Regions from separate parts of the Halomonas sp. B23F22_20 genome, predicted to be linked through region 2. Evidence: riboswitches for the same ligand, from Rfam matches in the RefSeq annotation. Region 2 holds a riboswitch; the other holds the start of a gene.
What was found. A riboswitch is a leader RNA that binds a small molecule or an ion and turns the genes downstream of it on or off. The one in region 2 is predicted to bind thiamine pyrophosphate.

Region 1: it holds a riboswitch for thiamine pyrophosphate, as region 2 does, so the genes downstream of both, thiC (phosphomethylpyrimidine synthase ThiC) here and ACGTN6_RS00870 (sodium:solute symporter family protein) in region 2, are expected to answer to the same signal.

The regions. Positions count from the first base shown of each region.
Region 1 is NZ_JBIEKH010000001.1:27,734-32,328, forward strand. Features, by position in the region: gene thiC (phosphomethylpyrimidine synthase ThiC) at 1-1,726, opposite strand, end outside; TPP riboswitch at 1,804-1,916, opposite strand; gene tenA (thiaminase II) at 2,187-2,855, opposite strand; gene mdoH (glucans biosynthesis glucosyltransferase MdoH) at 3,145-4,595, opposite strand, start outside.
Region 2 is NZ_JBIEKH010000001.1:191,024-195,618, reverse strand. Features, by position in the region: gene ACGTN6_RS00880 (ABC transporter permease) at 1-485, opposite strand, end outside; gene ACGTN6_RS00875 (ABC transporter ATP-binding protein) at 482-1,438, opposite strand; TPP riboswitch at 1,705-1,827, shown strand; gene ACGTN6_RS00870 (sodium:solute symporter family protein) at 1,910-3,352, shown strand; gene ACGTN6_RS00865 (LLM class flavin-dependent oxidoreductase) at 3,431-4,595, opposite strand, start outside.

The sequences.
Region 1 (4,595 bases), 160 kb from region 2:
AATGGGCGACCTTGGCGGAGTCCTTGGGCAGGGTCTCGTCGTGGTACTCGCGGGCGGTGTCCGGATCGAGCCCGAGGTTGAACTGGTCCTCCCAGCGGAACTCGAAGCGTGCCTTGGACAGGGCGTTGTCGCGACGCTGGGCGGCCGGGTGGCCCTTGGCGAGGTCGGCGGCGTGGGCGGCGATCTTGTAGGTGATGATGCCGGTCTTGACGTCGTCCTTGTTGGGCAGGCCCAGGTGCTCCTTGGGCGTGACGTAGCAGAGCATGGCGCAGCCGTACCAGCCGATCATCGCCGCGCCGATGCCGGAGGTAATGTGGTCGTAGCCCGGTGCGATGTCGGTGGTCAGCGGCCCCAGAGTGTAGAAGGGTGCCTCGTCGCACTCGGCAAGCTGCTTGTCCATGTTCTCCTTGATCAGGTGCATGGGCACGTGGCCGGGGCCCTCGATCATCACCTGGACGTCGTGCTTCCAGGCGATGCGGGTCAGCTCGCCGAGGGTCTCGAGCTCGGCGAACTGGGCCTCGTCGTTGGCGTCGGCCACCGAGCCCGGGCGCAGGCCGTCGCCCAGCGAGAAGGCCACGTCGTAGCGCTTGCAGATCTCGCAGATCTCCTCGAAGTGCTCGTAGAGGAAGCTCTCGCGGTGGTGGTAGAGGCACCACTTGGCCATGATCGAGCCGCCGCGGGAGACGATGCCGGTGGTGCGCCTGGCGGTCAGCGGCACGTAGCGCAGCAACACGCCGGCATGGATGGTGAAGTAGTCGACGCCCTGCTCGGCCTGTTCGATCAGGGTGTCGCGGAACACTTCCCAGGTCAGGTCCTCGGCCACGCCGTTGACCTTCTCCAGCGCCTGATAGATGGGCACGGTGCCGATCGGCACCGGGGCGTTGCGGATGATCCACTCGCGGGTCTCGTGGATGTTGGCCCCGGTGGAAAGATCCATGATGGTGTCCGAGCCCCAGCGGATGCCCCAGGTCATCTTGTCGACCTCGTCCTCGATGGAGGAGGTCACCGCCGAGTTGCCCAGGTTGCCGTTGATCTTCACCAGGAAGTTGCGCCCGATGATCATCGGCTCGGACTCCGGGTGGTTGATGTTGCAGGGGATGATGGCACGGCCGGCGGCGACCTCGTCGCGCACGAACTCCGGGGTGATTTCTTCGGGCAGGCGGGCGCCGAAGCTCTCGCCCGGGTGCTGGTGGCCGAGGATGCGCTCGACTTCCTCGGTCCCGAGGGCTTGCCTGCGTTGATTCTCGCGGATGGCGATGAACTCCATCTCGGGGGTGATGATGCCCTGGCGCGCATAGTGCAGCTGGGTGACGTTCCGGCCTTCCTTGGCGCGCCGCGGCGTGCGCGTCAGGTCGAAACGCAGCGGGGCGAGCATCGGATCGTTGGCCCGGCGGCGGCCGTACTCGGAGGTCGGGCCGTCGAGGAACTCGGTGTCGTCGCGGGCCTCTATCCAGCCTCGGCGCAGTTCCGGCAGGCCGCGGCGCAGGTCGATGTCGGCCTCGGGGTCGGTGTAGGGGCCTGAGGTGTCATAGACCAGCAGCGGCGGGTTCTGCTCATCCGGGCCCACGCCTGAGGTGCGGGTCGGCGAGAGGCTGATCTCGCGGAAGGGCACGCGAATATCGGGGCGCGAGCCCTCGACATAGATCTTGCGCGAGCCCGGCAGGGCCTGGACGGCGGCGGCGTCGACGCGGGCGCTCTCGGCGAGGAAATGATCGGTCTTTGCCATCGGTCGGTCTCCCTTTGCTTGGGTAGTGTTATCAGGGAGGACAGCTGGGGAGGACATTGGCCGCAGGCACCGAGCCCGGCGGCGTGTCGCTTGATCCCTACGCTGGTCCTAGCCAGTTCAGGTTCAACGGGACCCATGCTCGAGTGCTGCATGATCTCAGCCGTCTTCAACGGCACCCCGTCAAGCGTGGTGGTGCCCGCCGCGATGGCGGGCCGTGTCATCATCTTTTATCTGGTGCATGTGGCCCGGGGCTGATCCGGCGACAGGTCTACGAGGGGGCGCTGTGAATACCTCCCTGTACGCTACCGACGCCCTGCTGCGCTCTCGCGTCCTGCTCCGCTTGCAGGGCCGGTGCTGGCCATCCTTGGCCAGCCCGTTCGGAGCAGTGCTCCTCACCCCTGGCGTAGGACCCCCTCTACGACCCGTCCCCGGCGCCCCTGATTCAGCCGGCAGGTATCTCTCAGTCCGCGCGATCCAGCCCCATCTGCCAGAAATCGATCTCCAGCCGGGTCGCGTCGCGGAACAGCCGTGCCAGTTGCTCGAAGCGCGCCGGCGTCACCTCGGCAAGCCTCGCGTCCAGCCAGGCGATCTCGGCGCGCATGGCGGCCTGGAACTCCTCGCTCTGGTACATGGCGATCCAGGGCTCATAGGGGTTGGCGTCGCCGCGCACGGTGAACGGCTGGGCCTGAAGCCAGTTCGCGATCTCGCCATAGCCGACCAGGCAGGGCGCGAGCGCCACCCGCAGGTCGAGCAGGTCGCCGCGGCTGCCGGCATCGAGCACGTAGCGGGTGTAGGCCAGGGTGGCACGGGCTTCGGGCAGGGCTGCCAGGTCGTCTTCGGTGATGCCCCAGTCGCGGCAGAAGCCGCGGTGCAGGTCCAGTTCGACGTCGAGAATGGTCTTCAGGCCGTCGAAGGCCTGGTTCAATTCGGTCAGGTCGCGGCTCTTGTAGGCGGCCAGGGCGTAGGCACGGGCGAAGTGGATCAGGAACAGGTAGTCCTGCTGCAGGTAGTGGCGGAAGGCGTCGCCCTCGAGTGTACCGGCGCCGAGGGTGCGCACGAAGTCATGCTCGATATAGGCGCGCCAGTCGTCCTGGCAGGCGGCGGTGAGATCTCTGAAGCGGTAGCCCATCTTGCCTCCGTTGCGATCGGGATCCGGAGGGTGGGCACAGGGGAATAGGGAGGCAGGGCCGGCGAGAACATCGAGGAGGTGCCGGTCCCTCCGCCTGATTCCCTACGCCGGTTCACGTGCGGCCGTGCCGCACCCACCCGGATCAGGTTCCACGGGACCAGCGCTTGGGCTCTCGGACTCTTGCGAGTTCCTTCTCAGTGAGCCTGCGCCATCTCAGCCGGTTCCACCGGCACCCCGTCAAGCGAGTCGAGCCAGTCTAGCAGGTTGGTCGCGGACGAACACCCCCGGGTCATTCCCCGAGGGTGGGCCGCCTCTCGGTGACCGGCGGCCGGGCCCAGTCCCGGGTGAAGGATTGGGTCGGCATGTCGCAGGGCCGCTCGTTCGGTGTTGGCGAGGGCTCGAGGCCGTCCTCGACCACCGGCGGCGGAGTCTCGTCGCGCAGCACCGGCGGCGGTGCCGTCTCGCTGGGTACCAGCAGCAGGCCGCGTCGGCGTAGCCCGCGGCCTAGGGACAGGCTGCTGCTCCATCGCACTAGCGGGGCGGCCAGCATCAGGCCGAGCCATACCGGGGTCAGCCACCAGAAGAAGGTCGGTGTGTACCACCAGGTAATGCCGGCCCACAGGGCGCCGGCCAGGGTGCCCGGCCAGGTATGGCGCAGGGCCTCGCGCCAGGGCAGGGCGCGCCCCTCGCGGGACTGGGGATCCCAGGCCACGGTGCGGCCGCCGAGCACCTCGATCACGAAGCGGCTGTGAAAGACCATCATCAGCGGCGCGATCAACATCGCGAACAGGGCCTCCAGCACGGCGCTGGCCACCAGTCGGGCGCGTCCGCCGTGCTGGGCCGGGTTGCGTCGCAGGGCCAGGCAGACGCCCAATACCTTGGGCATCAGCAGCATCGCCAGGGTACCGCCGAGCAGCGGCATGATCAGGTTGGGCGGGGCGATCGGCCAGTCGGGGAACAGCTGGGCATTGGAGGTGAAGAAGTTGGGTTCGATCAGCGCGCGCATCAGGGCGTCGATGGTGCTGACCACCAGGATCGCCAGCCAGATCAGCGACGACAGGTAGGCCAGGGCGCCGCACAGGAAGTGCACGCGGCTGAGCATGTGCAGGCCGCGCCCTCCCAGCAGGCGCAGGTGCTGCAGGTTGCCCTGGACCCAGCGGCGGTCGCGCTTGGCATAGTCGAGCAGATGGCTCGGCATCTCCTCGAAGCTGCCGCCGAGGTCGGTACGCATGCGCACCTCCCAGCCGGCACGTCGCAGCAGGGCTGCCTCGACGAAGTCGTGGCTGAGGATGTCACCGCCCAGCGGGGGGCGGCCGGGCAGCTCGGGCAGGCCCGCATGCCGGGTGAAGGCCTCGACGCGCAGGATAGCGTTGTGACCGAAGTAGTTGGCGGCGTCGGACTGCCAGAAGCTCAGCCCGGTCGCCAGCATCGGCGAGTAGACCGCCGCCGCGAACTGGTTGGCGCGGCCGAACAGGCTGTCCTGACGGATCGGGATCGGTACCGTCTGCAGCAGGCCGAGCCGTGGGTTGGCCTCCATCTCCGTGATCAGTTCCTGCACGGTACTGCCGCTCATCACGCTGTCGGCATCCAGCACCAGCATGAAGTCGTAGTGGCGCCCCCAACGTCGACAGAAATCGCCGAGATTGCCGGCCTTGCGCCCGGCGTTGCTGTCGCGATGCCGGTAGTGGAGCCGGCAGTGATCGGCCAGCCGCTGCTGCAGGGTCGCCAGGACGGCTTTTT
Region 2 (4,595 bases):
GCGTTGATGAAGCCGCCGATGGCGAACAGCGCCGCGGTCAGTACCACCACCACGATGGTCAACAGCGGATGCGCCACCTCGAGCCGAGTGAAGAACAGCGACACCAGGGTCACGATCACGCCGACGCCCAGGCCACGCGCCATCCCACCCAGCACGAAGCCGGACAGGATGACCCAGTTGGGCATCGGCGAAACCATCATCTCCTCCACGCTGCGCTGGAACTTGTTGGAGAAGAAGGAGGACGCCACGTTGGAGTAGCTGTTGGTGATCACCGCCATCATGATCAGCCCGGGAACGATGAAGTCCATGTAGCTGAAGCCATCCATGGCCCCGATGCGCGAACCGATCAGGTTGCCGAAGATGATGAAGTACATGGTCATGGTGATCGACGGCGGCAGCAGGGTCTGCGGCCAGATTCGCGTGAAGCGCTTGATCTCCTTGACCACGAGCGTCCAGAGGGCGATGGCGATCTGGGTGGCGTTCATGCACTGACCTCCTGGTCCGCTTTCCCTGTTTTCTTCCCGTCTTCCACCATGGAGACGAACATCTCCTCGAGTCGGTTGGCTCGGTTACGCATCGACATCACCTCGATGCCCTGCTCGCCCAGCGCATCAAAGACGGCGTTGAGGCGCTGGCCGCGATGCACCATGACCGACAACTGGGCGTCATCCACTTGCCGGACATCGAAGCCCTCGATCGCCGGCAGCGTCTCGAGCGGATGCGCCAGGTCGAGCAGGAAGGTCTCGGTGTCCAGCTCGGCAAGCAGCTCGCGCACGCTGGTGTCACGGATGATCTCGCCGTGATTGATGATGCCCACATGCCGGCACAGGCTCTCGGCCTCCTCCAGGTAGTGGGTGGTAAGGATGATGGTGGTGCCCTCTTGCTCGTTGATGCGGCGCATGTATTCCCACATGCTGCGGCGCAGCTCGATGTCGACACCGGCGGTGGGCTCGTCGAGAATCAGCAGCCTGGGGCGGTGCATCAGGGCACGAGCGATCATCAGCCGGCGCTTCATGCCGCCGGAGAGCATGCGGGCACTCCCGTTGCGCTTGTCCCACAGCCCCAGGTCGCGCAGCAGCTCCTCGGCGCGTGGCAGAGCCTCGCGGCGCGACATGCCGTAGTAGCCGGCCTGGGCCATCACGATGTCGATGACCTTCTCGAACTGGTTAAAGTTGAATTCCTGGGGGACCACACCCAGATGATACTTGGCACGGGCGAAGTCCTTGTCGATGTCGATGCCGAAGATCGAGACTTTGCCGGCGGTCTTCTGCACCAGCGAGCAAACCACCCCCAGGGTGGTGGACTTGCCCGCGCCGTTGGGCCCCAGCAGGGCATAGAAGTCGCCTCTGGCGACGTCGAGGTCGATGCCCTTGAGGGCCTGGAAGCCATTGCCGTAGACCTTGGTCAACCCACGGATGGACAGAGCCGGTTCGGCCATGAAAGATCCCGTCCAGAAAATGAATGTCGCGCCACGCCTGCCCGCAGCAACAGGCGGACAGGCTCGCCATGCAGCACGTGGGGCGCTATGAGATGGGGGCGCCGCGGCGCAATTCAAGCGATGCCCAGGGCCATCCGCGCCTCCGCACGTCCGTCCCCGAAGGTCGCGCCCGCCCATCTTACGCCATTGGCCTGACGATTCGCATGCTAATCGGGTTGGCGTTCGCCGACCCTGTTGACCCCGCGATGCCGGGTCTCTAGGCTTGATCGCATTCCTGGGGGAGTCCTGACGGACTGAGACTCCGTCGCCGCGCCAATGCCATGCGACGACGGTAACCCTTCGAACCTGATCCGGATCATGCCGGCGAAGGGAAGGAAGTGCCTTCTGCCACGCTTCTCACCCAACGCATTCGCGCCCTCTCGCAGCGGCGCTTGGCATCGTGCCGGGCGTTTCCATGCTGGGGAGAACGCAATGCTCGCAACCGCTAATGCCCTCTGGTGGCTCACCGCCTTCGCCGTCCTGTTTGCCGTGCCGGGTATGCTGTATGCCCGTCGTCACCGGGAGAACCTGGAAGACTTCATCATCGCGCGCAACAGCCAGGGCGCAACCGCCACGGTGCTGACATTGATGGCATCGACGATGGGGACCTGGATCCTGTTCGGCCCTGCCCAGGCGGCCACCTGGGGTGGCCTGGCCGCGATTTCCGGCTATGCGCTGGGCTCACTGGCGCCGCGGCTGGTGATGATTCCCCTGGGCAGGCGCCTGCGCGAGCTGTCCCCTCGCGGACACTCGCTCACCGAATTCGTGATGACCCGTTACGGGCGCCCCATGTACGCCTTCACCCTGGCCATCATGCTGTTCTACCTGTTCATCTCCCTGGCCGCGGGGATCACCGCCATCGCCAGGATGGTCGGGCTGCTGGCACCGGTGCCGCTCTGGGTGACGAGTTCGGCGGTGATGGCCGCTACCCTGCTCTACACCCTCTACGGCGGCCTGCGCGCCTCGATCTTCACCGACAAGGTGCAGATGCTGGTGATCATGCCGCTGCTCGGCACGCTGCTGATCTTCGGCTGGCAGGCCGCCGGCGGCGTCGCTCCCACCCTCGACGGCCTCAAGGCCACCGCACCGCAACTACTGGACATCACCGCTCCGGGCGGGCTCGAGGCCGGCCTCACCTTCTTCCTGGCGGTGATGCTGACCGGGCTCTTCTACCAGGGAAACTGGCAGCGCGTGTATGCCGCCCGAAACGACCGCGCCGTGCGCTTGGGCTTCCTGCTCGGTGGCCTGCTGAGCGCGCCGATGATCTTCGTGATGGGCCTGTTCGGGTTGGCATTCGTGGGACTGGGGCTGCCCGGCGACGGTTCGGTCGCGCTGTTCAGCGTGCTGCTGGCCGATATCCCCGACTGGTTCGCCATTGGCTTGATCGTCCTTGGCCTGGCACTGGTCATGAGCAGCGCCGACACTACCATCAGCGCCGCCTCGAGCATGATCGCCGTCGACGGCGGGCGCCTCCTGCCCAAGGCCAGCGGCCACCGGCTGATGCGGCTGTCGCGCTGGCTGATCTGCCTGTTGGCGCTGCCGGTAACCTTCGTGGCCGCCCAGGGCTACAGCGTGCTGTACCTGTTCCTGCAGGCCGACCTGCTGTGCTGCGCGGCCGCTTTCCCGGTGTTCTTCGGGCTCTTCAACCGCCGCTTCGACGGGCGCGCCGCGGTGCTCGCCACCCTTTGTGGCCTGGTCGCCGGCCTGGCGATCTTCCCGGCTCCCGGTGATGCGCTGGACACGCTGATGGAGTCGTTCCTGCTCGCCACCTTCACCCCGGTGGCGACGGGCCTGATACTGCTGGCACTGCTCCCGGCGAAGCCGCGCTTCGACTTCACGATGCTGAGCGCCGGCGCCCGACGCTTCGAAGGATGATGGTCGCCGGTCGACACGCGAACGCCCCGCGACGGGGCGCTCTTCATGCGCAAGTCAACGGCCCAGCGCCGGAAATCTCTAGGCGTGCAGGTTCGCCGGCCGCTCGAGGCCGAGATGGCCGCGCAGCGTGGCCGATTCGTACTCCTCGCGGAACAGTCCGCGGCGCTGCAGCTCCGGCACCACGTGATCCACGAAATCCTCGATTCCGGACGGCAGTGACGGTGGCATCAGGTTGAAGCCATCCGCGCCGCGCCCGCGGAACCAGCGCTCCATCTCATCGGCGATGCTCTCCGGGGTGCCGATCATGGTGCAATGGCCGCCACCGGCGGCGAGCCGCCCCAGCAGCTCGCGCAGGGTAGGCCTTTCGCTCGCGATAATGCGCAGGATGGTGGCGTAACGTCCCTGGGGTCCACGGAATTCGTCCAGCGGCGGCAAGCTCGGCACCGGCGCATCCAGTTCCCAGTCGCTGCAGTCCTGGTCAATGAACAGCCCTAGCTGACGCAGAGAGGCCGCCACCGGTAGGCAGTCGTCCAGGGCGCGCTGCTTGGCCCTGGCCTCTTGCATGGTGGAGCCGACGTAGGTCACGAGCCCCGGCAGGATCGGCACCCGCGCCTCGCGGCCGGCCGCCTGCACCCGTGACGTGATGTCGCGGTAGTAGTCCTGGGCACTCTCCAGATCGTAGGCGACCGCATAGATGGCCTCGGCGTAGCGCGCCGCCAGGTCGCGCCCCTGCGACGAGGAGCCGGCTTGCACCAGCAGCGGATGCCCCTGGGGCGGTCGCGGCAGGTTCAGAGGCCCGTCCACCAGGAAGTGCTCGCCGTGATGATGAATCTTGCGCACCTTGTGCGGATCGGCGTAGCGGCCCTGCCGATCGCGTTCGATGGCGTCGTCGGACCAGCTGTCCCAGAGCGCCAGTACGGTCTCGACGAATTCCTCGGCACGGGCATAGCGCTCAGCGTGGTCGGGCATCGCCGGATAGCCATGATTGCGCGCCTCGCCGTCGAACATCGAGGTCACCACGTTCCAGCCCACGCGCCCGCCGGAGATGTGATCCAGCGACCCCACCAGCCTGGCCGCGTGAAACGGTGTGTAGAAGGTACTCGAGATCGTGCTGATCAGGCCGATTCGCCGGGTCGCCCGACTCATGGCGGAGAGCGCGGTCAGCGGTTCGAGGTGCCAGTGAAAGCCGTCCTCCACGCTGCCGGCGCTCATGCCGTCGGCGAAGAACACCGCATCCAGCTTG